4 regions of the Streptomyces sp. NPDC015139 genome follow, and region 2 is predicted to be linked to each of the others. Evidence: riboswitches for the same ligand, from Rfam matches in the RefSeq annotation. Region 2 holds a riboswitch; each other region holds the start of a gene.
The links. Region 2 has a riboswitch for thiamine pyrophosphate ahead of ACF08B_RS29690 (purine-cytosine permease family protein). Riboswitches for the same ligand answer to the same signal wherever they lie in the genome.
Positions count from the first base shown of each region.

Region 1: another riboswitch for thiamine pyrophosphate. It lies ahead of thiC (phosphomethylpyrimidine synthase ThiC); the one in region 2 lies ahead of ACF08B_RS29690 (purine-cytosine permease family protein).
Region 3: another riboswitch for thiamine pyrophosphate. It lies ahead of thiO (glycine oxidase ThiO); the one in region 2 lies ahead of ACF08B_RS29690 (purine-cytosine permease family protein).
Region 4: another riboswitch for thiamine pyrophosphate. It lies ahead of ACF08B_RS27575 (thiamine ABC transporter substrate binding subunit); the one in region 2 lies ahead of ACF08B_RS29690 (purine-cytosine permease family protein).

Region 1 is NZ_JBIBUW010000002.1:749,786-757,335, reverse strand. Features, by position in the region: gene ACF08B_RS07960 (metallophosphoesterase) at 1-117, shown strand, start outside; gene ACF08B_RS07955 (hypothetical protein) at 301-1,173, shown strand; gene ACF08B_RS07950 (VWA domain-containing protein) at 1,276-2,667, opposite strand; gene thiC (phosphomethylpyrimidine synthase ThiC) at 2,765-4,549, opposite strand; TPP riboswitch at 4,542-4,715, opposite strand; gene ACF08B_RS07940 (YibE/F family protein) at 4,796-6,253, shown strand; gene ACF08B_RS07935 (SsgA family sporulation/cell division regulator) at 6,351-6,788, opposite strand; gene ACF08B_RS07930 (IclR family transcriptional regulator) at 6,888-7,550, opposite strand, start outside.
Region 2 is NZ_JBIBUW010000012.1:229,854-237,403, forward strand. Features, by position in the region: gene ACF08B_RS29675 (glyoxalase) at 1-177, shown strand, start outside; gene ACF08B_RS29680 (SCO7613 C-terminal domain-containing membrane protein) at 299-2,683, opposite strand; gene ACF08B_RS29685 (dihydrofolate reductase family protein) at 2,860-3,423, shown strand; gene ACF08B_RS29690 (purine-cytosine permease family protein) at 3,501-4,901, opposite strand; TPP riboswitch at 4,891-4,986, opposite strand; gene ACF08B_RS29695 (hypothetical protein) at 5,276-5,755, opposite strand; gene ACF08B_RS29700 (tetratricopeptide repeat protein) at 6,071-7,550, shown strand, end outside.
Region 3 is NZ_JBIBUW010000005.1:171,427-178,976, reverse strand. Features, by position in the region: gene metF (methylenetetrahydrofolate reductase [NAD(P)H]) at 1-348, opposite strand, end outside; gene thiE (thiamine phosphate synthase) at 468-1,115, opposite strand; gene ACF08B_RS15745 (Rv2175c family DNA-binding protein) at 1,207-1,572, opposite strand; gene ACF08B_RS15740 (NAD(P)/FAD-dependent oxidoreductase) at 1,657-2,889, opposite strand; gene ACF08B_RS15735 (hypothetical protein) at 2,922-3,272, opposite strand; TPP riboswitch at 3,326-3,437, shown strand; gene thiO (glycine oxidase ThiO) at 3,435-4,616, shown strand; gene thiS (sulfur carrier protein ThiS) at 4,613-4,825, shown strand; partial or broken gene ACF08B_RS15720 (thiazole synthase) at 4,830-5,621, shown strand; gene pknB (Stk1 family PASTA domain-containing Ser/Thr kinase) at 5,713-7,550, shown strand, end outside.
Region 4 is NZ_JBIBUW010000011.1:94,420-101,969, forward strand. Features, by position in the region: gene ACF08B_RS27560 (LAETG motif-containing sortase-dependent surface protein) at 1-288, shown strand, start outside; gene ACF08B_RS27565 (ABC transporter ATP-binding protein) at 399-1,418, opposite strand; gene ACF08B_RS27570 (ABC transporter permease) at 1,418-3,019, opposite strand; gene ACF08B_RS27575 (thiamine ABC transporter substrate binding subunit) at 3,058-4,131, opposite strand; TPP riboswitch at 4,214-4,321, opposite strand; gene rlmN (23S rRNA (adenine(2503)-C(2))-methyltransferase RlmN) at 4,345-5,451, opposite strand; gene ACF08B_RS27585 (Ku protein) at 5,606-6,529, shown strand; gene ACF08B_RS27590 (hypothetical protein) at 6,868-7,056, opposite strand; gene ACF08B_RS27595 (cytochrome P450) at 7,146-7,550, opposite strand, start outside.

The sequences.
Region 1 (7,550 bases), on a different contig from region 2:
TCCGACCCCGTCGTCGAGGGACCGCACATCTACGCCGACGGGCTCGCCATCGCCATGGACGGCGGCGTCACCATGGCCGGGAAGCTGCTTGTCCGGCAACTGCCCCTGGACGCCTGACCGTTCCCCGCGCGGCCCGTTCCCGGCGAGGTCCGCGCGGAGCAGGTGACCGAATTTCCGTCAACCCCCTGTCACCGTGTACCGCCACGGCTCTACCATCGGCTTATCCGTAGCAGGCTCCCCTCCGTTTCTGCCCGACGGCTCGCCGGCGTGCGAGCCCCAAGCCCTACGGAGCATCGGGGGATGCACATGAACAGCGTTCCGCAGCACCTGCAGAGCGAGGACCGCCAGGAATTCGAGCGGCTCCTCGACGAGGCGCTGCGCTCCGCACCGTCCCGACCGGAACTGGCCGCTGTCGGTCAGCGGCTCAACCCCGAACAACTGCGCACCATGGCGCTCAACGCCACCGCCCTGATCACCGAGGCCGCGGCGGCCGAGTACCAGCACTACCTGAAGATCCGCGACGAACTGCGCCACCCGGCGCTGTCCGCCCCCGCCTCCCCGGAGACCGGCGGCGACTCCACCACCACGGACCCCGCACCGGACACGGCGAGCCTCGCCGCGGCCCTCGGGGAGGCGGCCGAGACCACCGGCGCGGGCGCCGTCGCGGTCGTCGCCGTACTGGCTCCGGTCCTGTCCGGGACCGCCGCGGTGATCTTCCTGCTCGTCGGCTACATCCTGAAGATGCTGGACCCCCGGCAGTCCTTCGCCCGGACCATGCTCACCGCGGGCTGGGTGTTCGGCGCCGTCACCGCGGCCGCGATCCTCGTCGCCGCCGTCGGCCTGCTGCTCACGGCCCTGCGCAACGGCACCTCCGCGGAGGCCGAGGCACGGGACGCCGCGCACGAGGAACTGGCCAGGGCCAGAGAGGCCTGGCGGGACGCCCTGCTGGAGCGGGGCATCCTGCCGTTCCTGCGCGAGGCGCTCGCCGAGCCCGGCCCGGCGGCGCTGCACCGCACGACCCCGCCCACCCCGACCGGACGCATGCCGCGCCTGGGCTACGACCGTCCCGGCTTCACCAGCCCCGACGACGGCACCGCCTCCGGCCGCCCGAGCTTCACCAGCCCCGACTACACCAGCCCGGACTTCGGCGGCCCCGAGCACCAGCCGGAGTGACGACGCCCGCCCCGGCCGGGAGCCCACCGGGACCCGGCCGTGCCGTGCACGGCCGAGCCCGCTCCGGACTCCGGCGGCCCCAGCCGGCTCGGCGGCACCGGCTCAGAGGATGCCGGCCTGACGGGCCGCGGTGATCCAGGAGGGGAACTCGGACAGCAGCCGGTCGTACAGTTCCGGGTCGGGGACCTTCTCGATGTCGTCCACCGCGAAGAACCCGACGTTGTCGACCCGGCGGCCCGGCATGGTGTCGAAGCGCTCCAGCACACCGTAGTTGGACCGCCCCAGGCCGACGAACTGCCAGAAGACCGGTTCCTCCACCGCCTCCCGCAGCTCCCGCTCGATCTCGGCGTTGCGGTAGACGCCTCCGTCGGAGAAGAACAGCACGAGGGTGGGGACGGCGGCCGGGTTCTCCCGGACGTACTGCCGAACCTGGGCGATCACCTTCTGTTCCTCGTTCTGGATACCGACCGCCCGCATGTCGACCTGCCCCGGCTCCAGCCCCTTCCTGGGCTTCTTGTTCCGGCGGAAGACGCTCAGCTCACCGACGCGGACATGGAGCCGCAGCCAGTCCGGAAGCTCACCGATGTGCAGATCGGGCAGCCGGGCCGGATGCGAGGCGAACGTCCAGGCCTGCATCTCCCCGTCGTCGTCGAGCTGGGCGACGACCGCGGCCATGCGCTCCACCACGTCGGCCACCACACCCTTGGCGTACAGGGGGGACATGGAGCCGGAGGCGTCGAGCACCAGTACGACCCGTGCGGTGACACCGGCGGCACCGTGCTTGGTCAGGCTGACCGCCACCTGTTCCTTGCGCAACGAGAGCCGCTTGCGCATGTCCACGGGCAGCCGGTCCTCCGGCTTGCCGAGGGCCGGGCCCCCCACCGGTACGGACGGGGCGGGCGGTGTCACCGGCGGCGCGGCGGGGACGGTCGCGGTCGTCGGAGCCGTCGGGGCGTCGTCCACGGTGATGCCGAAGTCGGTCGCCAGACCGGCGAGCCCGGAGTCGTATCCCTGACCGACCGCACGGAACTTCCACCGCCCCTCGCGCAGATACAGCTCGCCTCCGATGAACGCCGTCTCCGTCGTGGCCTCCATGTCGAACCGGGCCAGCTCTTCCCCCGTCCCCGAGTCGAGCACTCTCAGGGTCAGTTGGCGCATCTGGCCGAACGTCCCCCCGTCCGCCGACGCGCACAGCACCACGCGTTCGACGGCCGGCTCCAGCGCCCGCAGATCCACCTCGACCGTGTCCGTCGTGACGCCTCGCCCCGGCCCTCCCGGCTGCTTTCCGAGGTGACTGACGGCGCCGGACCCGTGCCGCGGCTGGTTGTAGAAGACGAAATCACCGTCGTCGCGAACGCGCCCCGCCCCTGTGAGCAACAGCGCCGAGGCATCGGCGTCGGGCACGCCCGGCCCTTCGGACCAGGCGAACTCGGCGCGCACCGCCGCGGAGCCGACGGGAACGTTCGCGCCCTTGCTCATCGATCTCGCTGTCATGCCGCCAGTCTGCGGTGCGCGCAGGCCCAGGGGTACCTCCCCGACACCGCGGGGAGCGACAGCCCGGCCACACCCGGGCCGTCGCTCCCCGCACCGCTCAGTCGGCGATCGGCAGGTACACCCGGTTGCCCGCTGCAGCGAACTCCTTCGACTTCTGCGCCATGCCCTCCTCGATCTGGGCCTTGCTGCCGCCGTGTTCGCGGCGGATGTCCTGCGAGATCTTCATGCTGCAGAACTTGGGGCCGCACATGGAGCAGAAGTGGGCCGTCTTGGCGGGCTCCGCCGGGAGGGTCTCGTCGTGGAACTCCCGTGCCGTATCGGGGTCCAGGGCAAGGTTGAACTGGTCCTCCCACCGGAACTCGAAGCGTGCGTCGGACAGCGCGTCGTCCCATTCCTGCGCGCCCGGGTGGCCCTTCGCGAGATCGGCCGCGTGGGCGGCGATCTTGTAGGTGATGACACCGGTCTTGACGTCGTCCCGGTTGGGCAGGCCCAGGTGCTCCTTGGGCGTGACGTAGCAGAGCATCGCCGTGCCCCACCAGGCGATCATCGCGGCGCCGATGCCGGAGGTGATGTGGTCGTACGCCGGCGCGACGTCCGTCGTCAGCGGGCCGAGCGTATAGAACGGAGCTTCATCGCAGATCTCCTGCTGAAGGTCGATGTTCTCCTTGATCTTGTGCATCGGGACGTGTCCCGGGCCCTCGATCATCGTCTGTACGTCGAAACGCCTGGCGATGCGGTTGAGTTCCCCGAGCGTGCGCAGCTCCGCGAACTGTGCCTCGTCGTTGGCGTCCGCGATGGAGCCGGGCCGCAGGCCGTCGCCCAACGAGTACGTGACGTCGTAGGCGGCGAGGATCTCGCACAGTTCCTCGAAGTTCTCGTACAGGAACGACTCCTTGTGGTGCGCCAGGCACCACGCGGCCATGATCGAACCGCCGCGGGAGACGATGCCGGTCTTGCGGTTGGCCGTCAGCGGTACATGCGCGAGCCGCACCCCGGCGTGGACGGTCATGTAGTCCACACCTTGTTCGGCCTGCTCGATGACGGTGTCCTTGTAGATCTCCCAGGTCAGTTCCTCGGCCCTGCCGTCGACCTTCTCCAGGGCCTGGTACAGCGGCACGGTGCCGATGGGCACGGGGGAGTTGCGCAGCACCCACTCGCGGGTGGTGTGGATGTTGCGCCCGGTGGAGAGGTCCATGACCGTGTCGGCGCCCCAGCGGGTCGCCCAGGTCATCTTCTCGACCTCCTCCTCGATGGAGGACGTCACGGCCGAGTTGCCGATGTTGGCGTTCACCTTCACCAGGAAGCGCTTGCCGATGATCATCGGCTCGATCTCCGGGTGGTTGACGTTGACCGGCAGCACGGCGCGGCCGGCCGCGATCTCCTCGCGGACGACCTCCGGGGACACGTTCTCCCGGATGGCCACGTACTCCATTTCCGGCGTGATCTCCCCGCGGCGCGCGTACGCGAGCTGGGTCACCGCCTCACCGCGACGACCGCGGCGCGGCTGCCGCGGACGCCCGGGGAAGACCGCGTCCAGGTTCCGCAGCCCGCCGCGCGGTGAGGTGTGCTTGATGCCGTCGTCCTCGGGACGGACGGGACGGCCGGCGTACTCCTCGGTGTCGCCGCGGCCGATGATCCAGTTCTCCCGCAGCGGCGCCAGTCCCCTGCGGACGTCGGTGTCGACGAGCGGATCCGTGTACGGGCCGGATGTGTCGTACAGCGTGACCGACTGCCCGTTGGTGAGATGCACCTGACGGACCGGCACCCGCATGTCGGGGCGCGAACCCTCGACGTACGCCTTGTGCCAGCCGATGGACTTCCCGGCCTCCTGGGTCTTCTCACCCTGAACGGAGGCAGGCGTGCGTGCGTCCTTGTTGGTCATGAGACCTACTCCCTACGCCGGCATTACCCGGTAACAGGTTCGGCGGTCGACGCAGCGGCTTCCGTCGGCCGATGCTTCCCGTGAGACGTCGTTCCACGTGAAACATCGCGAATACGGAGGTCAGCGCCCTCTCAGCCCGGTGCTCCGAGCTCCCGCGTGTGCAAAGGTGCCTCCACGCTAGCGTCATATGTGGCGCGGTGAACAGTGGGCCCCTGCCGTTCTTGCGATGATCTGGCGGTGACCAGGATGGAGCAGTACCCGTACCAGCCGCCCGAGCCGCGCCGCCCGGACAGCCCGGCAGCGGGCAGCCGACGGGGGGACGGGCGCTCCCGCGGGCAGGAGGCGGGTGACGGGCACGGCCACCCTCACCACGGCCACGGCGAGGCGCACACCGGCCCTCAGACGCCCGGCCACAGCCACAGCCACAGCCATGGGCCCGCCGCGCCCGTCTCCCGGCATCTGCGCAAGGTCATCGCGGCGATCCTGGTGCCGTTCACCGCGGCTGTCCTGGTCGGCCTGGTGGTGCTGTGGCCCGGGGGAGCGCCGTCGCACAAGCGCACGGGCGTCGGCTTCGACCGGCAGACCCAGCAGGCCACGGTGACCCGGGTCGTCGAGGTGAGTTGCAAGTCGGTGAACGCCTCCGGTGGCACCCCGGCCGGCGACACGACCGCCGAGGGCGGCTCCGGGGCACAGGAGACGGGCGGCACCTGCAAGAAGGCGACCATCCGTGTCGACACCGGGAAGGACGAGCGGCGTACGTTCACCGAGATCGTGCAGCCCGACCAGTCACGGCAGTTGCACCAGGGTGAGAAGGTCGTGGTCGCCTACGAGCCCGCGGCGCCCAAGAACCTGCAGTACTCCGTGGCGGACGTGAACCGGAAGTTCCCGATGGCGCTGCTCGCCGGGATCTTCGCGATCGCGGTCGTCGTGGTGGGCCGGCTGCGCGGGGTCATGGCGCTGGTCGCGCTGGCCGTGAGCTTCGTGGTGCTCACCTTCTTCATCCTGCCCGCGATCCTTCAGGGCTCGAATCCCCTGCTGGTGGCCGTCGTCGGGGCGAGCGCGATCATGCTCATCGCGCTCTACATGTGCCACGGGCTGTCGGCCCGGACGTCGGTCGCGGTGCTCGGCACCCTGGTCTCCCTCCTGCTGATCGGCGTCCTCGGCTCGGAGTTCATCGACTGGGCCGCCCTGACCGGCAACACGGACGACAACACCGGTCTGATCCACGGGCTCTACCCGTCGATCGACATGAGCGGTCTGCTGCTGGCCGGTGTCATCATCGGCTCGCTCGGCGTGCTGGACGACGTCACCGTGACGCAGACGTCGGCCGTCTGGGAGCTGCACGAGGCCAATCCGGCGATGGGCTGGCGCGGGCTGTACCGGGCCGGCATCCGCATCGGCCGCGACCACATCGCATCCGTCGTCAACACCCTGGTCCTCGCCTACGCCGGTGCCGCGCTGCCGCTGCTGCTGCTGTTCTCCATCGCGCAGAGCAGCGTCGGGGCCGTGGCCAACAGCGAGCTGGTGGCCGAGGAGATCGTGCGCACCCTGGTGGGGTCGATCGGCCTGGTCGCCTCGGTGCCCGTCACGACCGCGCTCGCCGCGCTGGTGGTGTCGGCCGACCGCTCCGGCCCGCACGCTCCGGCCGGCACAGCCCAGCCCGTCCCGGCCCGCACGGGGCGGGGGCGCCGCCGGAAGCGGTAGCCGATCGGCCCGGTGAGACCGCCCCGCCCTGTGCAGAAGCGTTCCTGCACAGGTCCGTGAAGGAGAGCGGGGCGTCCGGTGCCGTGGTCGCGAGGCCTCAGCCGGCGCTCTGTTCCTCGGCGAGGATGCGGTCCAGCGCCTCGTCGAGATGAGCGTCGAAGTCGGCCAGCGCGCCCTCCTGTCCCAGCGGCACGAGTTTGTCGGTCCGGTCGAGGAAGGCCACGAGTGGCGGGGCCGACGACCGGAACAGAGCCTGGTCGCAACCGACCTGAAGACGGATCATCACCTCCCCCAGCACCTCGGCGTCCGCCGGGGCGATGTGCACATCCCCCTCCCCGCACGGCCGGCCCACCCCGTCGATCAACAGCTCGCGGCCGAAGGCCCAGGTCACCGGTGCGTCACCCGGCAGATGAAAGGTGAGGCGCACCGCATAGGGATCACCGGTCTCGTAGCGCAACTCCACCGGAATGCGGAAGGAGAGCTCCTCCGACACGAGAAAGCTCATCATGACCTCTGCCTGTACGGACTCGCGCATCGCCTATCCCGTCATATGACATCGACTGGCCGGGATTGATCCCTCTGACCGTGGTCAAATCTTGCTGAAAGTACACAGCAGATCACAAGGAGTAAGTTTTCAGATACTGATAGAGAGGGTGAGAGAGCCCAGATGCCGCCCGATCTCCGCCTGCAGACGCTCGGCCGCGGGCAGCAGCCGGTCGGCATGGCGGGCGGGCAGGGAGATGGCCATGGTGGCCGCGGTGGTGCCCACCGTGATCGGGACCGCCGCGCAGACGGTGCCGAGCGCGTACTCCTGCCGTTCCACGACGGCCTCCATGCGCCGCGTCCGGCCGAGCCGTCGGAGCAGGGCATCGTTGTCCCGCACGGTGTACGGCGTGATGGCCTGCGCGGGGTAGCGGGCGAGATGGTCGCGCCGGGTGTCCTCGTCGAGCTGGGAGAGCAGGCACTGGCCGATGGCGTGCGCGTGGCCGGTCTCGCGGAAGTCGGCCCACTCCTCGACCGCGGGCGCCTCGGGGGAGTCGGAGACGCACATGACGTCGATCTCGCCGTTGCGGTACATGGCGTAGTACACCGGGACACCGATGGAATCGCGCCAGTGCGCCAGCGTGTCCGCCACTGTGCTGCGACGTTTCTGCTGCGCCCCGCTGCTGCTGAGCCGTTCCGCCGCGTCACCGAGGAAGAACAGTCCCTTCTCCCGGTGCAGATAGCCCTCGTGCACCAGCGTGCGCAGCAGGTGGTACGTGGTGGGCAGGGCGAGGCCGGTCTCGCGGGCCAGTTG
Region 2 (7,550 bases):
GGCCACGTCAAGCTCGGTCTGTACAAGCGCCGCGGTCTCGCCAAGGACGTGGGCGTCTCCGCCGAGGGCACCGGATCGCATCGACTCCTGCTCTCCGGCGTTGCCGGCCCCTGCAAGGATCTGGACGACTTCGTCTGGGAAGCCAGTGCCCATGCCCCGCTGACAGCCACCGCCTGAGTGGAACGACGACACGGGGACCTTCCCCCATGACACAACGGTGTTCTTCGAAGGCATCCACGAGCTGAGACCGGATGCGGCCCGCTGCCGACGTGCGGACACCGAACCTGACGAAGCACCACTAGCTCATCCGGCCGAGTACGTCCCGCACCCGCCGCACGTCCCGCAGCCGCCGTTCGTACGTCGCGCCGACGGCGAGCAGCAGCAGACCTGCGAGCGCGGGCGGCGCCCAGCGGGGAAGGAAGCCGGCGATCTGCACCAGGTAGGGCGCCAGTTCGTGCAGTGCGTCCAGCACGAGGACCCCACCACCCAGCAGCAGCGGTGCGCGCAGCTGGTGTCGGGCGCCCGCCAGGGTGACCAGCAGTGCCGCCGCGCCCAGCAGCCACGGGCGGGTGGCGTGCGCGTCGGTCCAGGCGGCAGCGAGGCTCGGCAGGAGCGTGGCGGCCAGCCCGGGGCCGTACGCCACCCACGACGACACCCGCGGATCCCGGCGCCGCCTCAGCGCGCCGATCAAGAGCGCCGGGAGGGACGCCGGCACCGTGTACGCCTCCGGTGCGGTGACACCCCAGGCGGCGAGACGCACCCAGGCGGCCAGCGCGAACAGCGCGGTGGCCGCATAGGCGGCGGGACGGCGGTCGGCGCGCACGGCCGTACCCGCGGCGATCACCGCGGACAGGGACAGCGTCAGGGAGAGCATCGCCGGATCGCCGACCGCGAGCCCGATCGCCAGGAGCCCCGCGGCCGCTCCCGTCACCTCGGTGACCACGGTCGTCCGCGCGTCGGTCGCCCGTACGGCGAACAGCGCCGCCACGGCGGGGACCACGAGCACGAGCAGCGCGGTGTGCTCCGGTGCCCAGCCCGCCGCGGTACCCACCGCGCAGGCCAGAGCGGTGCCGTACCCGAGCGCGGCCGGGACCGCAACGGTGACCAGGCGCTGGCCGAGGGACGCCGCCCCGAAGAGCACTGTCAGGGCGGTGAGCACCCCTACGGTCGCGGACCGCGTCGCCAGCGAGAGGAACGCGAGGGAAGCCGACGTGACGAGGGCCAGCACCAGCGCCGGGAGCGGGCCGCCGCTCTCCGCCACCCGAGACCACGACCCCGCCGCGAGCAGGGCAGCCGTCGCCAGCAGCTCCACCACGAGCACCGCCGGGTACGGCACGTCGAGCACCACCGGGATCGCCATGAGCGCGGACCACCCCAGCGCCAGCGCGCCCGTCAGCGCCCTCGGGCGCCACGTCGTAGCGCGGACCGCGAGTGCGAGGACGGCCGCTACGGCGGCCAGGACCAGCGGCGCCGTCAGCAGCTGCGACAGCCACGGCGCGTCCGCCGACACGGCTTCCCGGGCACCGCCCGGTGTTCCCGACCAGATCCGTGCCGTCCAGCCGGCCGGTCCCAGCAGCGTCAGCGCGGGCAGGGGCAGCGCCCACAGCACGGACAGTCCCTGTACGGCGGCGGAGGCGAGGACGAGGCCGCGCCGCACCGGCTCCGGCAGCCGAACGACCCGTATCGCAGCCAGCAGAGTTATGCCCAGGACGAGATGCGCGGGGACCAGCCAGGGGACCGGCAGTACCGGGTGGACGATGCCGCCGAGCGCGGCGACGGCAAGCAGACCGACGGCTACGGACAGCCCGACGGCGTGCGCCGCGGCACGACCCCGCCATGCCGCCGCCAGCGCGGTACCGGCCGCGAAGAACAGCAGCCCGGCCGCGAGGGCCCCGGCGCCCGGACCGTCCGCCGTCCACGACAGCCAGGCAGCACCCAGCACTCCCCAGGCCCCCATGCCGTACGCGCCGACCGTGGCCGTGATCCGCACCGGCCCGGCCGGAGCGCGCAGCGCCACGGCCGTGTCGCACGCGGCCGTCACGAGCAGCGCGCCGGTGATCCCGTACCGCCCCGCGTCGGCCGCAACCGCCCCCAGCAGGAGCGGCAGCTGCGCCGCGGTGAGCGCGGCCGGAAGCGGCAGCCGCAGCGTGCTCGTACGCGGCAAGCGTCCGTATCCCGTCCACACGGCCGCCAGCACCGCCGACGCCCCGGCGGCGTACCCCGTGGCGTCCACGCCGGTGAGGGCGACCGCGTGCAGCGCGTAGGCGTCGAGCACCGTGAGTGCCAGCGCCAGCCCCGCCAGCGCCTCGGCCGTCGAACGCAGACCGCGACCCAGCAGCGGCAGCGGGGCGGCCAGGGCGGCCACCGTGACCGCGCCCAGCACGAGCGAGCGTCCGGCGATCCCCAGATGGCCCCAGCTGACCAGCGTGAACGCGATCGCCGCGATGGTCAGCAGCAGGCCGCCCAGGAGCAGCAGCACATTCTGCACGCGCGGCGCGGTGGCCTCGGCGCCGTGCGGTGCGGGCAAGGCCGTGGGCGGCACCGGACTTGGCTGTGACAGCGAGGGCAGATGGGCGACCAGCCAGGTGCGGCGCGCCAGCAACTGGGTCCGGCGGGCGTCCAGTTGCCACAGCTCGGTGTCGATGAGCCGCAGCTCCTCGGCCGGTGGCGGAACATGTGTCATGGTTCGGAGTGTGTCCCGCACCACGTCGTACCACATGAGCGCGCCTACTCAGAACGTACTCAGGTACGGGGCGAACGCCCGTGGAGCGGCGACATCGGGCGGGGCTCTCGCGAGCCGCAACAAGCCCGCGGCATTCGGCGGTCGTACTCTCGAACCGTTGCCGAGGAGGCCTTCCGATGCGCAGAGTGACCTATTCGATGAGCGTCTCGCTCGACGGCTACATCGTGGGGCCGGACGGCAGCTTCGCGTGGACGGTGCCCGACGAGGAGATCTTTCGCTCCTGGATCGACAGGGTACGAGACGTCGGCGTCCACCTCCTGGGACGACGGTTGTACGAGACGATGCTGTACTGGGAGACCGCCGACCAGGACCCGTCGCTCGACGACTCGAAGCGCGAATGGGCGGCGCTCTGGAAGCAGCTCCCCAAAGTGGTGTTCTCCACCACGCTGTCGGAGGTCGAGGGCCATGCCCGGCTCGCTTCCGGCGGCCTGACGCAGGAGATCGAGCGGTTGCGCGCCGAGCCGGGGGAGGGCGACATCGCGATCGGCGGCGCCGCCCTCGCCGCCGAGGCGGCCGCGCTGGATCTGATCGACGAGTACCGGACGCTGGTCCACCCGGTGCTCCTCGGCGGTGGCATCCCGTTCTTCCCCCGGCACGAGCGCCGCGTGGATCTCGAACTCGTCGAGACCCGCACCTTCAGTTCGCGAGTCGTCTACCTCCGCCACCGGGTGACGCGCTGAGCCGAGTCCCCGGAACGCCACCGCACACGATCCGCCCAGCCGGGGCAGGCAACTCCCCGAGGAGGAGCGGGCGCGGGTCAGGACCGGCGTCGTACGCGCAACGGCGCATAGACGAGCAGCGCCGCGAGGAACGCGACGGGGTAGGCGAGGTCGGCGCTGTGCAGGGCCCGGGCGACCGGCCCCACGTACAGGCTGGTGCTCATGAACGGCACCGCCACGGCGAAACCGACGACGAACGCGGTGACGGCCGGCCACCACGGCTGCGGCGCGGCGTGCTCCTGCGCCAGGTCGACCGGGCGGTCGCCGCGCGCCCGTGCGCGGGCCACCCAGTCGACGATCACGACCGCGACGAACGCGGGGATCCAGTAGCCGACGAACAGCAGCACGTTCTGGAAGCGGGCAGTGGTGTCAGCGGCGTGCATCCACAGCACGAGCGGGAAGCCGAGCACCGCGGCGAGCGCGGCGGCGACCGGCCGCGGCAGCCGCACTCCGATCGTCTGCAGCGCCAGCGACCCGCTGTAGTCGTTCATGGCGTTGCTGCACAGGGCCGCGACGGCGACCGCGAGGAGTCCGAACGCGCCGAGCGCGCCGCCGCCGAGCAACCGGTCGACACCGCGGGCGGTCTGGTCGGTGAACTCAGCGGCGCCCCACAGACCGAGTGCCTGCACGGCGACGAAGGACACGCTGACACCGAGCAGGGTGCACCAGAACATGCTGGAACGCGACGCCGTGCGGGGCAGGTAGCGGCTGAAGTCACTGGCGTACGGGGCCCACGAGAGCGCGAGACTCAAAGCGATGGTGCAGGTCAGCACGAACGCTCCCGCCCGGTCGGCGCCGTGCACGGTCGCGGCCGTCGCGGGCTGGGTGCCGTGCACGAGCTTCACCGCCAACGCGGCGAACGAGGCGGCGAGCGCGAAGGTCATCACCGTCTGCAGGCGGTGGATCGCCTCGTACCCGATCACGCCGAGCGCCCCCTGGGCGATGAGCATCACCAGGACGCCCAGCCAGAACGGCCAGCCGAACAGCTGAGCCAGCGCGTCGCCCCCGAACAGGCCAATCAGGGCGTCCCAGGCGATGGAGGACAGCCACTGCAGGGTGCCCGGCAGAGCCACGGCCCGTCCGAAAGCCAGCCTCGCCAGCGGGAGTTGGCCCGCCCCGGTCTGGCTGCCCCAGGTTCCCAGGTAGGCCGTGGGCACCGCGCCCAGCACGGTGCCGAGCACCACGGCGAGCAGCGCGGTGGCGAAGTCCAGTCCGAGGGCCGCGCCGACCGTACCGGTGAAGACGCCGGTCATCGTCAGATTGGGGGCGAACCACACGGTGAACAGCCGGCGGGGGCTGCCGTAGCGAGCGTCCTCGGGCACCGGCGCGATGCCGCGCGCCTCCACTCGCAGATCGCCGGGGGCGGTCGGCATCCGGCCGTCGAAGACGCCCCGCGCCTCGGCGACGGCCGTCTCTTCATGGGCATACGGCAACGACATACGACATCCCTCCGCCAGTCCTAACTGGTTCAGGTTCAACGGGTGTGATCTCAGCCCCCGTGCGGGGGCACCCCGTGTCCAGGTACGCCGGCCAGAATAGCCCGGTCCGGTGACCGGTTCCGGTCGGGGGAGGGGGATGGGGAGGGTGAGTGCCCCCCCCGGAAACGTGCGGCGCCCGTCCGACTGCCCGATACCCGCGTGTGTGTAGTCGGTCAGCCACCCTCCGTAAGAGTTCTTGCCGCGTGAAATGCCGCTCTCGACGCGTCGCCGCCGTCGTGGGGTGGGCGCGGGCCGCTGAGGCCGGTCACGCCGGAAGGCGGCGGCACACGCGTGCAGCCGCCCTCCTGAGAATGCCTAACTACCTGCGGTTCCCCTCAGCCCTGCACGAGTACCGTGCACCAGACCTCGTTGTGGTCGCCGATGCCGCAGTCGCCGATCTCCCCGCTGCGGATCTTCGTCCAGACCCCCTTGGCCCGCCAGTGCCAGGTACCGACCCGCGAGAACCGCTCGTGGTAGCCGTGCGTGGCGAACGTGAAGGCGTCGACGTCCTTGCCGGTGCCGTTGCCGCCCCGCGTTCCGTTGCCGAACGACTCCTGCTTGCACTTCGCGTGCTTGAACTCGCTCCCGGTGCCGCCGCCCCAGTTCCACACGTCGCAGTAGTGCGGGCCCTCGCCGAGACTCATCGTGTAGTGCATCGTCTCGCCGGTCCGGTTCTTCACCGCGCCGCACAGGGGACCCACACAGCCGTCCGCGGAGGCGGTCGTCGCCCCCGCGACGACCGCTCCGGACGCCATGAAGGCGGTCGCGACGACGGCGACGGCTGTCCGGTTGGCGCGGGACATCATCTTGCGCATGACAATTCCATTCTCTTGTTGCGTCGGGTTGGTCACGTCTGACGCGACTGCCGGCAGGGCGGGCGGATACGCCGCTCCCGGGAAGGCTCCGGGGGCGGACGTCGGTGTTCTCCGCGGCACGCGGTGCCTGCCGCGATCCGCCTGACGGCATGTGAGCTGAGGATCTACGGTGAACCTTGCGGAAACCTTGTGACGGCCGCCCTGCCGGCGGCCCAGGAGCGAATGACGGAGGACCGAGGGCATGCCGGCCCTGCTCGGCGGACGAACACCCCAACGCGCAACGGCCGTTCCCTCCTCCCTCCCGCGTGAGGCGCGATGAACCTGCACCTGCTCGGACCTTTGGAACTGCGCGTCGCGGGACGCGCGGTCGACATCGGGGAGCCGCGTCGCCGAGCAGTCCTCGCGGCGCTGGCGGCCGACACCGGCCGACCGGTCCCCGTGAGCACGCTGGTGGACCGGGTCTGGGACACCGCCGCGCCCAATGGGGCCCGCTCGGCCCTCTACTCCCACATCAGCCGTCTGAGGCGGCTGTTCGACGGCGCGGCATCCATGGACGGCGTGGCGCCCACGGCAGGCGGTGACGGGGCAGCCGTACCCAGTACGCCGCTTCGCATCGCACGCACCTCCGGTGGATACGTCCTGGAGGCGGACGAACACGCCGTCGACCTGCTCCGTTTCCGCTCGCTCGTCGTGCGGGCGCGCGAGCCGCATCTGTCCGACCAACGCCGCACCGAGATCCTCGGAGAGGCGCTGCGACTGTGGCGCGGAGTGCCGTTGGCGGGGCTGCCGGGGGCGTGGGCGGAGCGCACCCGTACCGCCTGGACACAGGAGCGTCTGGAGACGACGCTCGCCTGGGCCCACGCCCTGCTGGGACAGGGGAAGGCCGAGGAAGTGCTCGCCGTCCTGCGGCCCTTGTTGGCGGAGCACCCGCTGAGCGAGCCCCTCGCCGTGCTGCTGATCCGCGGTCTGGCCACCAGTGGAAGAGCGGCCGAGGCCGTGGACACCTACACCAGGATCCGCCGGCAGCTCGACTCCGATCTGGGCGTGGCTCCGGGCCGTGAACTGCGGTCGGCGTACGAGGAGATGCTGCTCGGCACCGGAAAGCAGGCGCCGGCGGGGACGGGGCCAGGCCCGGCCCCGGTCAGTTCACCCGCCCCGACCACTGTCCCGATACCAGCCCAACTCCCCCTGGCTGTACACCACTTCAGCGGCAGGGAAGAGCAACTTGCCGAGCTCACACGGCGCCTGGTCACCGCAGAGGGCCCGGAGGCCGGGACGGCAGCGGTCGTCTCCGCCGTCTCCGGAGTCGCGGGCATCGGCAAGACCGCGCTGGCGGTGCGCTGGGCCCACCAGACGCGTGACTCCTTCCCCGACGGACAGCTCTACGTCGATCTCCGGGGCTACGACCCGGACGAACCGGTCTCCGCCGCCCAGGCCCTCTCGGGCTTCCTCTCCGCCCTGGGTGTGCCCGGCCCGGAGATACCGCTGCGGCTCGACGACCGGGCCGCGCGCTTCCGCACCGCGGTGGACGGACGGCGGCTGCTCGTCCTCCTCGACAATGCCGCTTCCGCCGCACAGGTGCGCCCGCTGCTGCCGGGAAGCCCGACGTGCAAAGTGGTCATCACGAGCCGGGACTCGCTGTCGTCCCTGGTGTCGCTGCACGGGGCGCACCGAGTGGTCCTCGACGTCCTCTCTCCGGATGAGGCACTCGCGCTGCTGCGCTCCCTGATCGGACCGCGCGTCGATACGGACCGCGCGGCGGCCGCCGCCCTGGCGGAACAGTGCGGGCACCTTC
Region 3 (7,550 bases), on a different contig from region 2:
CATGTTGCGGATGCCCGCGTCCGCGTACTGTCCGATGATGTTGCGCAGTTCCGCGATGGAGTGGTCGACCGCCGTGAGGTGGGCGACCGGGGTCAGCGTGGTGTCCGCGACGATCTGCTCGGTCTCCTTGACCGTGCCCGCGCGGGTCGAGCCGCCGGCGCCGTAGGTCACGGAGACGAAGTCGGGAGCGACCGCCTCGACCCGCCGGAGCGCGCTCCACAGGTTCCGCTCGCCCTTGGGCGTCTTCGGCGCCGAGAACTCGAACGAGTACGTCGTCTTTCCGGTGGCGAGGATGTCGCGCACGGTGCGGGCGCGATCAGTCCTGGTGGATGCGGTTCCGAGGGCCATATGGGCAGGTTAGCCAGGGGTGGGCGGTACCCCAACCGGACGCCGGTAATTTGGCTGATTTGTCGGCTTGCTGTCCACCCATTGGACAGAATCCCGGACAACGGCCACGCCCGGCGCCCTCAGAGCTGCCGCAGCCGCTTCGAGAACTCCGCAGCCGCGGCACCCGGGTCCGCCGCCTCGGTGAGGGCGCGTACGACGACCACCCGGCGGGCGCCGGCGTCCAGCACCTGGTCGAGGTTGGCGAGGTCGATCCCGCCGATGGCGAACCAGGGGCGGTCGGTGCCGAGGCCCGCGGTGTACCGGACCAGGTCGAGCCCGGGGGCGTGACGGCCGGGCTTGGTGGGGGTGGGCCAGCACGGACCGGTGCAGAAGTAGTCCACGCCGTCCTGCACGGCGGCCGCGGCGGCCTCGGACTCGGCGTGCGTGGAGCGTCCGATCAGGACGTCGTCGCCGAGGATCGCGCGGGCCGCGGGGACCGGCAGGTCGCCCTGGCCGAGGTGCAGCACCCCGGCACCGGCCGCGTGCGCGACGTCCGCCCGGTCGTTGACCGCGAGCAGCTTGCCGTGCCGGGCACAGGCGTCCGCGAAGACCCGGAGGGTCTCCAGCTCCTCGGCGGCCTCCATGCCCTTCTCGCGCAGCTGCACGACGTCGACACCGCCGGCCAGGACCGCGTCCAGGAACCCGGCGAGGTCGCCCCGGTCCCGGCGGGCGTCCGTGCAGAGGTACAGGCGGGCGTCGGCGAGTGCGGCGCGGGCGGTGTCGGACATGCGTGGGTCCCCCCGTGGTCGGTGTACCTGGTGGTCCTCGGGTGGCGTGCGGGCCCGGGGCTCGCACGCCACCCCCCTGGTGCGGCTGGGCTCAGACGGCGAGCGCCTGGGCGCGGCGCTTCACCTCCGTGCCGCGATTCTCGCTCAGGGCCTGCGCGGGGGTGCCGGGCAGGGTGGGGTCGGGGGTGAAGAGCCACTCGATCATCTCTTCGTCCGTGAAGCCGTCGTCCCGCAGGAGCGTCAGGGTGCCGGTCAGGCCCTTGACGACCTTGTCCCCGTCGATGAAGGCGGCGGGGACGTGCAGCGCCCGGTTCTCACCACGGCGTACGGCGATCACCTGGCCCTCCTTGACCAGCTGCCGCACACGCGTCACCTCGACGCCGAGCTGTTCGGCGATGTCGGGGAGGGTGAGCCAGGCGGGGACGAGAGCATCGATCTTTGCGTCAATCTCGGTCACGAGTCCTAGGGTAGGCGCTCCACCCGAGGTGCCGCTCGATGCCGGCGGCCGACCGCGGCGCCGGTCGCCCCGCCCCGGCGCCGATCAGTCGGCCCTGGCGTTCTTCAGGGGGCGGGCCGGATCGGTCAGGGCCTCGGGGTCCATGCGGCGGCCCGCTTCGATCAGACGGCGGCCCTGGGCCAGGTCGCGGGGCCGCCCCACCGCCAGCAGCGCCACCAGCCGGCCCTCGCGCAGCCAGCACACCGACCAGGCGGGGCCGGCCGGGTCGCCGCGCCACACCAGGCGGTCCGCGGCGGCGTGGTGCCCGGCGTACTGCACGAAGCGGCCGAACTGCTCGGACCAGAAGTACGGCACCGGGTCGTAGAGCGCCGGGGTCTCGCCGAGGATGTTCGCGGCGACCGTGCGGGGCCCCTGGAGGGCGTTGTCCCAGTGGTGGACGAGCAGCCGCTCGCCGTAGCGGGCGGAGGGGAAGGAGGCGCAGTCGCCGACCGCGTACACGTCCTCGGCCCCGGTGCGCAGGCGGGCGTCGGCGACGACCTCGCCGTGCGGCCCCAGCTCGATGCCGGAGCCGGCCAGCCAGCCGGTGGCCGGGCGGGCGCCGATGCCGACGACGACGGCGCCCGCGGGCAGCCGGGTGCCGTCGGTCAGCACCACCGCGCCCGGTTCGACGCGCTCCACGCGCGCGCCGGTGCGCAGTTCGGCCCCGCTGTCGGCGTACCAGGCGGCCATGGGCGCGGCCACCTCGGCGGGCAGGGCACCCGCGAGCGGCCGGTCGGCGGCCTCGACGACGGTCACCGCGCAGCCCGCCTCCCGGGCGGCCGTGGCGAACTCGGCGCCGATCCAGCCGGCGCCGACGACCACGATGTCGTGCTGCCGGAGCAGCACGGGCCGCAGCCGTTCGGCGTCGTCCAGGGTGCGCAGCAGGTGCACGCCGGGTACGCCCTCGGTGCCGGGCAGGGTGATGGGTTCGGCCCCGGTGGCCAGGACCAGGACGTCGTAGGGCACCGGGCCCGCCTCGGTGTCCAGCACGCGTTCGGCGGGGCGCAGGCCCTGCGCCTCGCAGCCGAGCCGCAGCTCGACGCCGAGGGACTCGAAGTCGACGTCGAAGGCGGAGCCCTCGGCCGTGCCGAGCAGCACGGCCTTGGACAGCGGCGGCCGGTCGTACGGCTGGTGCGGTTCGGCGCCGATGACGGTCACGGCTCCCTCGAAGCCCTGTTCCCGCAGGGCGACCGCGGTCTGCACCCCGGCCATGCCCGCGCCCACGACGACCACGCGCCGTTCCTGTGACGTGCCCTGTTGCGGTGTCTGCTCGCTCACCCGATCACCATAGACAACTGACGAAACGTCAGTCAGGGGGCGTGCTCGGTGACCTGCTCCACAACGCTCGTACCGCTGCCCGGAGCGGACTCCCACTCCCAGGTCTCCTCCAGCCGCAGCCGGCCGTCGGGCAGCTCCACGACGGTGGACACGCAGTGCCCGCAGGCCGTGGTCCCGTCGGTGCGCAGCTGCACGTACCGGAAGTCCAGCCGGTCGCCCTCGCGGGTCCCGACCAGATGGCCGCGCACGACCTCGCCGCCCGCGTACTCCGCCCAGACCTCGCCGTCCTTCTCGTGGTAGGCGAACCGGGTGCGGGTACCCACCTGACCTGGGGCCTGGTCCGCGACGGGGGCGAGGATCAGACCGTCGAGCGAGCGGTGCATGCCGGAGGGCTCCCTTACGGGTGACGAGCGGGGCGGGCTAGGGTGGCCACCGTACAAGCACTCGCGGGAGCCCGGACGCACCGGGCTGAGAGGGAGGCTGGCGGCCTCCGACCGTACGAACCTGATCCGGGTCATGCCGGCGAAGGGAGGGGCTGGACGCCCATGTCGTCACGTACGTCCGACGTCCTCGTCATCGGGGGCGGGATCATCGGTCTGGTCACGGCCTGGCGCGCGGCGCAGCGCGGGCTCACCACGGCCGTGGTGGACCCCGAGCCCGGCGGCGGGGCCGCGCGGGTCGCGGCGGGGATGCTCGCCGCGGTCACGGAACTGCACTACGGCGAGGAGACGCTGCTCGCCCTGAACCTGGAGTCGGCGCGCCGCTATCCCGGCTTCGCGGCCGAGCTGTCCGAGCTGACCGGCCACGACCTGGGCTACCGCCGGTGCGGCACCCTCGCGGTCGCGCTGGACGCCGACGACCGCGCCGACCTGCGGGAACTGCACGCGCTCCAGCAGCGCTCGGGCCTGGAGTCGGAGTGGCTGTCGGGGCGCGACTGCCGGCGTCTCGAGCCGATGCTGGCGCCCGGGGTGCGCGGCGGACTGCGGGTCGACGGCGACCATCAGATCGACCCGCGGCGGCTGGCGACGGCCCTGGTGGCCGCGTGCGAGCACGCCGGGGTGGTGTTCCACCGCACCTGGGCCGAGCGGCTCGACGTCGTGCGCGAGCGGGCCGCCGGCGTCACCACGGCGGACGGCACCGAGCTGCGCGCGGAGCAGGTCGTGCTCGCCGGCGGAAGCATGAGCGGGCGCCTCCCGGGCGTGCCGGACGCGCTGCTGCCGCCGGTCCGGCCGGTGAAGGGGCAGGTGCTGCGGCTGGCCGTGCCCCGGCGGTTCGCGCCGTTCCTGAGCCGGACCGTGCGGGCCGTGGTCCGCGGCAGCCACGTCTACCTGGTGCCGCGCGAGAACGGCGAGCTGGTCGTCGGCGCGACCACCGAGGAGCTGGGCTGGGACACGACGGTCACGGCGGGGGGCGTGTACGAGCTGCTGCGCGACGCCCACGAGCTGGTCCCGGGCATCACCGAGCTCCCGCTGACCGAGACCCGGGCCGGACTGCGGCCCGGCTCCCCCGACAACGCCCCGCTGCTCGGCCCGTCCGGCCTGGACGGACTGCTGCTGGCCACCGGGCACTACCGCAACGGCGTGCTGCTCACACCGGTCACCGGGGACGTGCTGGCGCACGCGCTGGCCACCGGTGACCTCCCCGAGGAGGCCCGCCCGTTCACGCCCCAGCGTTTCACCGCCCCGCCGCCGGAGCGGCCCGCACGTCTCATGGAGCAGTCCGCATGACCCTCAGCCTCACCGTCTCCGTCAACGGGGAGCACCGGGAGATCGCCCCGGGCACCGCTCTCGACGCCCTCGTCCGCACCCTCACCGCGGCGCCCTCCGGGGTGGCCGCCGCCGTCAACGAGACGGTCGTGCCGCGTGGCCGGTGGGCGACCACCGCGCTCGCCGAGGGCGACCGCGTCGAAGTACTCACCGCAGTCCAGGGAGGCTGAACCGATGGCCGACGACCCCTTCGTCCTGGGCGGTGTGCACCTGGACTCCCGGCTGATCATGGGCACGGGCGGCGCGCCCAGTCTGGACGTGCTGGAGCGGGCGCTGACCGCCTCCGGCACCGGGCTGACCACGGTCGCGATGCGGCGGGTGGACCCGTCCGTGCACGGCTCGGTGCTGTCGGTGCTGGAGAAGCTGGGCATCCGCGTGCTGCCGAACACGGCGGGCTGTTTCACCGCCGGGGAGGCCGTGCTGACCGCGCGCCTCGCCCGGGAGGCACTGGGCACCGACCTGGTCAAGCTGGAGGTCATCGCCGACGAGCGGACCCTGCTGCCGGACCCGGTGGAGCTGCTGGACGCGGCGGAGACGCTGGTCGACGACGGTTTCACGGTGCTGCCGTACACGAACGACGATCCCGTGCTCGCGCGCAGGCTGGAGGACGTCGGCTGTGCCGCGGTGATGCCGCTGGGCTCCCCGATCGGATCGGGGCTCGGCATCCGCAATCCGCACAACTTCCAGCTCATCGTCGAGCGGGCGGGCGTACCGGTGATCCTGGACGCGGGCGCCGGTACGGCGTCCGACGTGGCGCTGGCGATGGAGCTGGGGTGCGCGGGCGTGATGCTCGCCTCCGCCGTGACGCGGGCGCAGGAGCCGGAGACGATGGCCGCGGCCATGCGGCACGCGGTCGAGGCCGGCCGGCTGGCCCGGCTGGCGGGGCGGATCCCGCGCCGCCATTTCGCCGAGGCGTCCTCCCCGGCCGAGGGGCGCGCGCAGCTGGACCCCGAGCGCCCCGCCTTCCCGTCACCCGACAGTCACAGCTCTGCTGCATTCCGTCCCCACAATGGCGCAACGGGTGGGAGCGCCGTGCGCCCCTCGTAGACTCCCCTGCGTGGATACGACCCTTCAGGACCCCCTCGTCGGGCAGGTGCTCGACGGCCGTTACCGCGTCGAGGCACGGATCGCGGCCGGCGGGATGGCCACGGTCTACCGGGCCCTGGACACCCGCCTGGACCGCGTCCTCGCGCTGAAGGTGATGCACCCGGCGCTCGCGACCGACGGCTCCTTCGTCGAGCGGTTCATCCGGGAGGCCAAGTCCGTCGCCCGGCTCGACCACCCCAACGTGGTGCAGGTCTTCGACCAGGGCACCGACGGGTCGTACGTGTACCTGGCGATGGAGTACATCGCCGGGTGCACCCTGCGGGACGTGCTGCGTGAGCGGGGGGCGGTGCAGCCGCGGGCCGCGCTGGACATCCTGGAGCCGGTGCTGGCCGCGCTCGGCGCCGCGCACCGGGCGGGGTTCGTCCACCGCGACATGAAGCCGGAGAACGTCCTGATAGGGGACGACGGCCGGGTCAAGGTCGCCGATTTCGGGCTGGTGCGCTCGGTGGACACCGTGACCAGCACGACCGGTGCCGTCCTCGGGACGGTGTCGTACCTCGCTCCGGAGCAGATAGAGCAGGGCACCGCCGATCCGCGGGTGGACGTGTACGCGTGCGGTGTCGTCCTCTACGAGATGCTGACCGGTGAGAAGCCGCACTCCGGCGACTCCCCCGCCCAGGTGCTCTACAAGCACCTGCACGACGACGTGCCGCCGCCCTCGGCGCTCGTGCCGGGACTGCCGTACGAACTGGACGGGCTGGTCGCCTCGGCCACCGCGCGTGACCCGGGCGTCCGCCCGCACGACGCCGTGGCGCTGCTCGCCCTGGCGCGCGGGGCCCGTCAGGGGCTGACCGCGGAGCAGCTGGACCGGCTGCCGCCGCAGGCGCTGACCGCGGAGCACGACATCGCCGAGGACCGGACGAGCGTGATCCCGCGCTCGCTGACCGTGCCCCGGCCGCTGCCCGTGAACGAGGATCCGGCCGAGGACGGCGTCCACCGCACCACCCGGCTGCAGTCCCCGCCGCCCGAGCCGCCCCGCGGTCCGACGGCGCGGCGGCCCCGGCGCGGGCTGCTGGCGGTGCTCGCGGCCGTGCTGCTGGTCTTCGGCGTGGGCGCCGGCGTCTGGTACATCAACTCGGGGCAGTTCACCAAGGTCCCCCCGCTGGTGACCAAGACGGAGGACCAGGCCAGACAGCGGCTGAAGGCGGCCGGCCTGGACGTCGGGAAGGTCGAGCGGGCCTACAACGACACCGTCGAGCGGGGCACGGTCATCAGCAGCGACCCCACTCCCGGCTCCCGCATCCGGGACAACGACTCGGTGAAGCTCACCGTCTCGCTGGGCCCGGAGACGGTGAACGTGCCGGATCTGCGGGGGCAGCCGCTGGCGAAGGCGCGGGCGCGGCTGAAGGCGGACGCGCTGGAGCCGGGCATGGTCACCCGCCAGTTCAGCGAGGACGTCGACAAGGGGTCCGTGATCGCCACGACGCCGGCCGCGGGCACCAAGCGGCACGCCGGTTCGGCGATCGCGCTGACCGTCAGCAAGGGCCGCGCGATCAACGTCCCCGACGTCACCGGTGACGACCCGGACAGCGCCCGGCAGGAGCTGACCGACGCCGGCCTGAAGGTCGAGATCGTCCCCGAGCGGATCAACTCGGACATCGACAAGGGCAAGGTCGCCGCGCAGAGCCCGGAGCAGGGCCGCCAGGCCGCCGAGGGCGACACGGTGAAGCTGACGCTGTCGAAGGGCCCGCCGATGATCCAGGTCCCGGACGTGGTCGGCGACAGCGTGGACGACGCCCACGAGGCCCTGGAGGGGGCCGGCTTCGAGGTGGACGAGGACCGCGGTCT
Region 4 (7,550 bases), on a different contig from region 2:
GAGGAGAGCAAGTCTCCGACGCCGACGGCCCCCACCAAGCCGTCGCCGTCCGAGTCCACCCCGGCCGAGTCGGCGACGCCGACCCCGTCGGAGTCCGAGTCGAGCTCCGCCCCGGCGGGCACGTCGAGCAACGCGCCGTCCCCGGCGGCCGGTGACTCGAACCTCGCCGAGACCGGTGCCAACTCCAACACCGGCCTGATCGCCGGTGTCGCGGGCGCCCTCGTCGTCGTCGGCGGTGGCGCGGTCTTCTTCGGCATGCGCCGCCGTGGGACGCGCGGCAACGGCTGACGCCCTCCCGTACGGCACCGCGGCCCGTCCTCCTATCCCCAGGGGGCGGGCCGCGGTCCTGTCCGACGCGAGCGGGTCCAGGCCGTGAAGCCGGCCGGGCGGCCCGCCGATCAGTCGAGTACGACGATCTCCGCGGCGTCGAACTCCACGCCGACCGGGTCCCCGGCCTCCGGCGCGTCCCGGAGCGCACAGGCCGCCTCCAGCCGGGGCCCGTCCTGGGGCTGGAGGTGGACCGCCACATGGGTGCCCCGGAAGGTGCGGGCGGTCACCGTGCAGGGCAGGCCGGCGTCGGACGCCACGAGCCGTACCCCGGCGGGCCGGACGAGGAGCGTGCGGTTCCCCTGCGGTGAGCCGTCGGGGACCGGCACCTTGCCCCAGGGGCTGTCGGCGGCCGAGCCGACGACGGTCGCCGGGACCACGTTGTCGAAGCCGAGGAAGCGGGCCACGAACGCGTCGGCCGGCCGCTGCCACACCTCCAGGGGCGTCCCGGACTGCGCGATCCGCCCGTCCCGCATCACCACCACCCGGTCGGCCAGCGCGAACGCCTCGCCCTGGTCGTGGGTGACGGCGAGCACGGTCGTCCCCAGCCGGCCGAACAGCTCCCGCAACTCGACGACCAGCCGTTCCCGCAGGGAGCGGTCGAGCTGGCCGAGCGGCTCGTCCAGCAGGAGGATCCGGGGCCGGGGCGCGAGCGCCCGGGCGAGGGCCACCCGCTGCTGCTCCCCGCCGGACAGCGCGGCCACGGCCCGCCGGGCCGCCCCCGGCAGCCCGACCAGCTCCAGCAACCGGCCCACCTCGACGTCCCGTTCGCCCTTGGCGACTCCGTGCATGCGCAGCCCGAAGGCCACATTCGCGCCGACGTCCCGCTGCGGGAAGAGCTGGTGGTCCTGGAACATCAGGCCGGCCCCGCGCCGGTGCGCGGGCGTGCGCGTCCGGTCGCGGCCGTCCAGCAGCACCCGCCCGGAGTGCAGCGGCTGGAGCCCGGCCACCGCCCGCAGCAGCGTCGACTTGCCACTGCCGCTGGGCCCGAGCACACACACCACCTCGTGCTCGGCGACGTCGAGGCCGACCGCGTCGAGCACGGCCCGCTCACCGAAGCGCACGGTCGCGGCATCGAGGCTCAGCAGCATCAGAACTCCCCCGTCCGGTCGGTGCGCAGCCGCTCCAGCACCAGCAGCGCGGCGGCGCAGACCACCATGAGAATCGTCGAAAGGGCCATCGCCTGGCCGTAGTTGAGCTCTCCGGGGCGGCTCAGCAGCCGGGCCACCGCGACCGGGAGCGTCGGGTTGTCGGGACGCGCGATGAACACGGTCGCGCCGAACTCGCCGAGCGACACCGCGAACGCGAAGCCGGCCGCGACCAGCAGCGCCCGCCGCACCATCGGCAGGTCCACCTCACGCCACGCCCGCCAGGGGGATGCGCCGAGCACGGCCGCCGCCTCCCGCAGCCGCCCGTCCACCGCGCGCAGCACGGGCAGCATGGTCCGTACGACGAAGGGGGCGCCCACCAGCGCCTGGGCCAGCGGCACCAGGATCCAGGACTGGCGCAGATCCAGCGGCGGCTTGTCGAGCGCGATCAGGAATCCGAAGCCGACGGTCACCGCGGACACGCCGAGCGGCAGCATCAGCAGCGCGTCGAAACCCCGTACCAGCCGTCCCGCGTCCCGGCGGGCCAGCGCGGCGGCTGCGAGACCTCCGATCACCACGGCGATGGCGGTGGCGGCGAGGGCGTACTCGAGCGAGGTCCACACGGCCTGCACGGGCGCCACCAGGAACGTACCGCCGTCGGAATCGGTCAGGGCCCGGTAGTAGCCGAGGCCCCAGCCGTCGAGGGAACGCCGGACGAGTACGGCGAGCGGCAGGAGCAGCAGCACCGCGACGGTGGCGAGGACCCCGGCGAGCAGCGCCCGCTGCCCGAACCCGCGCGGCCGGCGGGCGGTCGTCCTCGGGTCGACCAGCCGCAGGGCGGTCTCGCGCCGCCGTACGGTCCAGGCGTGCACGGCGAGGATCGCGCCGACCGCGGCGAACTGGACGAGGGTGAGGACGGCGGCCGTGGACAGGTCGAAGACCTCGGAGGTCTGCCGGTAGATCTCCACTTCGAGGGTGGAGAAGGCCGGTCCGCCGAGGATCTGCACGACCCCGAAGGAGGTGAAGGTGAACAGGAACACCATCAGGGCGGCGGCGGCCACGGCGGGCGCGAGCGCGGGCAGGGTGACCCTGCGCCAAGCGGTGAGCGGTGAGGCGCCCAGCATCCGGGCGGCCTCCTCCTGGCGGGGGTCGAGCTGGGACCAGAGCCCGCCGACCGTGCGGACGACGACCGCGTAGTTGAAGAAGACGTGGGCCAGCAGGATCGACCACACCGTGGTGTCCAGCCGTACCCCCCACAGCTCGTCCAGCAGCCCGTTGTGCCCGACCAGCGCCAGGAAGGCGCTGCCGACGACGACGGTGGGCAGCACGAACGGAACCGTGACGACGGCCCGCAGCAGCTGTTTGCCCGGGAAGTCGAGGCGGGCGAAGACATGGGCGGCGGGCAGCGCGAGCAGCAGGGTGAGCGCGGTGGAGGCGAGCGCCTGCCAGGTGGTGAACCACAGCACGTGCCGGATGTCCGGCTGGGTGACCACGTCCACGATCCGCCCGAACCGCCAGGCGCCGTCCGCCTTCAGCCCGCGCGTGACGATCGCGGCCACGGGCCAGGCGAAGAACAGCGCGAAGAACGCGACGGGCAGGGCCATCAGGCCGAGCCGCGCCGCGCTCCCCCGCCGGGACACGGCTACCTCAGTACGAGCGACGTCCACGACTTGACCCACTGGTCGCGGTTGGCGGCGATCTTCCCGGGCGCCATGGTCTCGGGGTGCTCGGCGGCCGGGCCGTACTCGGTGAACTCGGTGGGCACCGCGGCTCCCCGCACCACCGGGTAGACGTACATGTTCAGCGGCATGTCCTCCTGGAACTCCTTGGAGACCAGGAAGTCGATGAACGCCTTGCCGCCCTTGGTGTTCCGCGCGTTGTCGAGCAGCCCGGCGAACTCGATCTGCCGGAAGCAGGTGCCGGTGGCGACTCCGGTCGGGGCGGTGCCGGGCCGCTTCTTGGCGTAGATCACCTCGGCGGGCGGCGAGGAGGCGTACGACACCACGAGCGGGCGGTCACCGCCGGCCTTCCTGCCTCCGGTGGAGCCGGAGAACTCCTGGGAGTAGGCCTGCTCCCAGCCGTCGACCACCTTGACGCCGTTGGCCTTGAGCTTCTTCCAGTAGTCCTGCCAGCCCTGGTCGCCGTACTCGGCGGCGCTGCCGAGCAGGAAGCCGAGGCCGGGCGAGGAGGTGGCCGCGTTCTCGGTGACGAGGAGGTTCTTGTACGCGGGCTCGGCGAGGTCAGCGAAGGTCCGCGGCGGGGCCAGCTTGTGCTTGCTGAACCAGGCCTTGTCGTAGTTGACGCAGATGTCGCCGTAGTCGACGGGCGTGACCCGGTGCTTGTCCTTGTCCAGCTGGTACGACGCGCCGACCTTGTCGAGGCCCTTGGCCGTGTAGGGCTGGAACAGCCCGTTGTCGAGGGCGCGGGAGAGCAGGGTGTTGTCGACGCCGAAGAAGACGTCGCCCTGCGGGTGGTCCTTGGTCAGGATGGCCTTGTTGACCGCCTGACCGGCGTCGCCGTCCTCGAGGACCCTGAGCTTGTAGCCGGACTGCTTCTCGAAGTCCCGCTGCACCTTCTTGGAGACGGCCCACGAGTTGTGGCTGACCAGGGTCACGGTCCTGCTGTCACCGGACGACTTGCTCTCGCCGGAACCGCACGCGGACAGGCTGATCAGGCCGAGCCCGACCGCCACGGCCACGAAGGTCTTGTTGTGCACTGGATGTCCTCCTGGGGGTTGGCCAGGAAGAGACGCGGCCCCGCCCGGGTCCCGCGAGGGGGCCCGGGCAGGGCGCAACAGCTTGAGTGAAAGACCGAACTTCCTACCCAGAATGACCTGGGCGAGGTTCAGAGGGTCTGCGGCCCGATTGCCGCACTCTCAGCGCTGTGGCGCTCCCCTGTCGGAATATGAGGTTGTCGGAACGTGGCCAGATTACCGCTCGGTCGCCGCGAGCTGACCGCAGGCTCCGTCGATCTCCTGGCCACGGGTGTCCCGGATCGTGACGGGTACGCCGTGCGCGGCGATGGCCTCGACGAACGCCTTCTCGTCCTCCGGCCGGGAGGCGGTCCACTTGGAACCGGGCGTCGGGTTGAGCGGGATCAGGTTGACGTGCACCGGCTTGCCCTTGAGCAGCCGGCCGAGCCGGTCGCCGCGCCAGGCCTGGTCGTTGATGTCACGGATCAGCGCGTACTCGATCGACAGCCGGCGGCCGCTCTTCTCGACGTAGTCGAACCCGGCGTCCAGCACCTCGCGCACCTTCCACCGCGTGTTCACGGGGACGAGGGTGTCGCGCAGCTCGTCGTCAGGGGCGTGCAGGGAGATCGCGAGCCGGCACTTGAAGCCCTCGTCGGCGAACCGGTGGATGGCCGGCACCAGCCCGACGGTGGAGACGGTGATACCGCGCTGGGACAGACCGAGCCCGTCCGGGGCGGGATCGGTCAACGCGCGGATGGCGCCCACGACCCGCTTGTAGTTGGCGAGCGGCTCGCCCATCCCCATGAAGACGATGTTGGACAGCCGCGCCGGACCGCCGGGCACCTCGCCGTCGCGCAGCGCCCGCATGCCGTCCACGATCTGGTGGACGATCTCGGCGGTGGACAGGTTCCGGTCGAGGCCGGCCTGGCCGGTGGCGCAGAACGGGCAGTTCATCCCGCATCCGGCCTGCGAGCTGATGCACATGGTGACCCGGTCCGGGTACCGCATCAGCACGGACTCCACGAGCGTGCCGTCGAACAGCCGCCACAGCGTCTTGCGCGTGGTCCCCTGGTCGGTCGACAGATGCCGTACGACGGTCATCAGCTCCGGAAACAGCGCCTCCTGCAGCCTGCCGCGCGCCCCGGCGGGGATGTCGGTCCACTGCTCGGGGTCGTGCGCGTACCGCGCGAAGTAGTGCTGCGAGAGCTGCTTGGCACGGAACGGCTTCTCCCCGATCTCGGCCACCGCGTCCTTGCGCTCGGCGGGCGAGAGGTCGGCGAGATGCCGCGGCGGCTTCTTGGCTCCGCGCGGCGCGACAAAGATGAGTTCTCCGGGCTTAGGCATAGCGTTACCAGTGTCGCAGATCCACATGGGTGACCCGGCGGTGTGGCTCGCTCGACCGGCCTCAGCAGGGGGCTGGGCGTGGCGTAGGCCCGCGTGCGGTGCGGCTGGGGCGCTCATAGGCTGACGGTGCTCGGGGCGACTGCGGAGGTTGGTCATGCCCCGAACCATCTGGTCAGGCGCCATCTCGTTCGGCCTGGTCACCGTGCCGATCAACGTGGTCGGCGCCACGGAGGACCACAGCATCCACTTCCACCAGTACCACCTGGAGGACATGGGCCGGGTGCGCTACCGCAAGGTGTGCGAGCTGGAGGACCGCGAGGTCCCGCAGGACGAGATCGGCAAGGGTTACGAGGTGACCAGGACGCAGGTCATCCCGATCACGGACGAGGACCTGAGCAACCTGCCGCTGCCCACGGCGAAGGCCATCGAGATCGACGCGTTCGTCCCCCTCGCGTCGATCGATCCGATCCGGATCTCCGACGGGTACTACCTCCAGCCGGCGGGCCAGGTCGCCGCCAAGCCGTACAAGCTGCTGGTGCAGGCCCTCAGCCGCTCCAGCAAGGTCGCCGTCGCGAAGTACGCGTGGAGCGGCCGGGAGCGGCTGGGCCTGCTGCGGGTACGCGACGGCGTCCTCGTGCTGCACGCGATGCGCTGGCCGGACGAGATCCGCGACCCCACCGAACTGCTCCCCGCTCCGGTCGAGATCACCGACGAGGAGATCGAGGGCGCCCTCGCGCTCATGGACACCATGACCGCCGACTCCCTCGAAGGACCCGAGTTCCAGGACCAGTACACGGAGGCCGTCGCGCGGATCATCGAGGCCAAGCGCGGGAACAAGCCGCTCCCGGAGGCACCCGAACCGGAGGAGCCGGCGCAGGTGCTCGACCTCATGGCCGCACTGAACGCGTCCGTGCAGCAGGCGAAGAGGTCCCGGGGCGAGGGAGCGGGCCCGGCGGAGGTCCACGAACTGCCCCCACCGAAGAAGAGGGCACCCGCCAAGAAGCAGCCGGCCAAGAAGGCCACGGCGAAGAAGACGACCACGAAGAAGGCCGCGGGCAGGAAACCGCGCAGTGCCTAGTCGTCCGGCGGAGCCGACCGGCCGGCTGACGCGATCGTGGGTACGTACCCTCCGCCCACCGGCTCGGGCCCGCTGCCCACCTGGGCCGGCGCGTTCGTTGTGTCGAGATACTGCGACCCGAGCGGGTCCGGCTCGCGGCGCATGCGCTGGGCGACACCACGTACGACCGGCTCCGGCCCGTCGTACCAACGGCGCCCCCGGTCGAGCCCAGCCGGCCCGTCCCAGCGACGGGGTTCTTCGGAGCTGCCGCGGCGGCAGGAGACGCCGAGCTCGTCCGGCTCGACTGACGAGGAGCCGAGCCCGGCGTTGCGGCCCGGGCCCGCCCGCGCTGTGGCCCCTCAGTCGTCGCCGGAGCTGTTGTTGCGGCTCCGGCTCCGGCTCTTCGTGGAGGTGCTGACGAGCTCGGCGGCCACGAGGGTCACCTTCGCCACGACGCGGGCCCAGCGTGGCCCGCCCCGTTCCGCCCACACCACGCAGACGCATCCGCCGATGACGAGCGCCAGGACGCCGAGCAGCACAACGATCATTTCTCCCCCACCTGTGCGGTCAGGCCCGCGCGGTCATGCCGGAAGCCTTGCTCGTTCCGGCAGACGCCGCACGTGCGCGATCGGTTCCCTCACCAGGTCACGGGCAGGGTCCGTGGGCCGCGGATCAGGCCCTGGCGCTGGAACTCGACCTCCTCGGGGGCCACGGCCAGCCGGATCGCCGGGAAGCGGGTGAGTACGGAGCCGATCATGACCTCGGCCTCCATGCGGGCCATGATGGCGGCCAGGCAGTGGTGCGGGCCGTGGCCGAAGGCCAGATGGGCGGCGGTCTCGCGGTCGAAGTCCAGGCTGTCGGGGTCGTCGAACACGTCCGGGTCCCGGTTGGCGGAGACATACGCGTTGTAGACCACGTCGCCGGCCCGGACCAGCTGGCCGCCCACCTCCACGTCCTCCGTGGCGATCCGGGGGATGCCGACGCCGTTGCGGTGGGGGACGTAGCGGAACAGTTCGTCCACGGCCCGGGGCAGCAGTTCCGG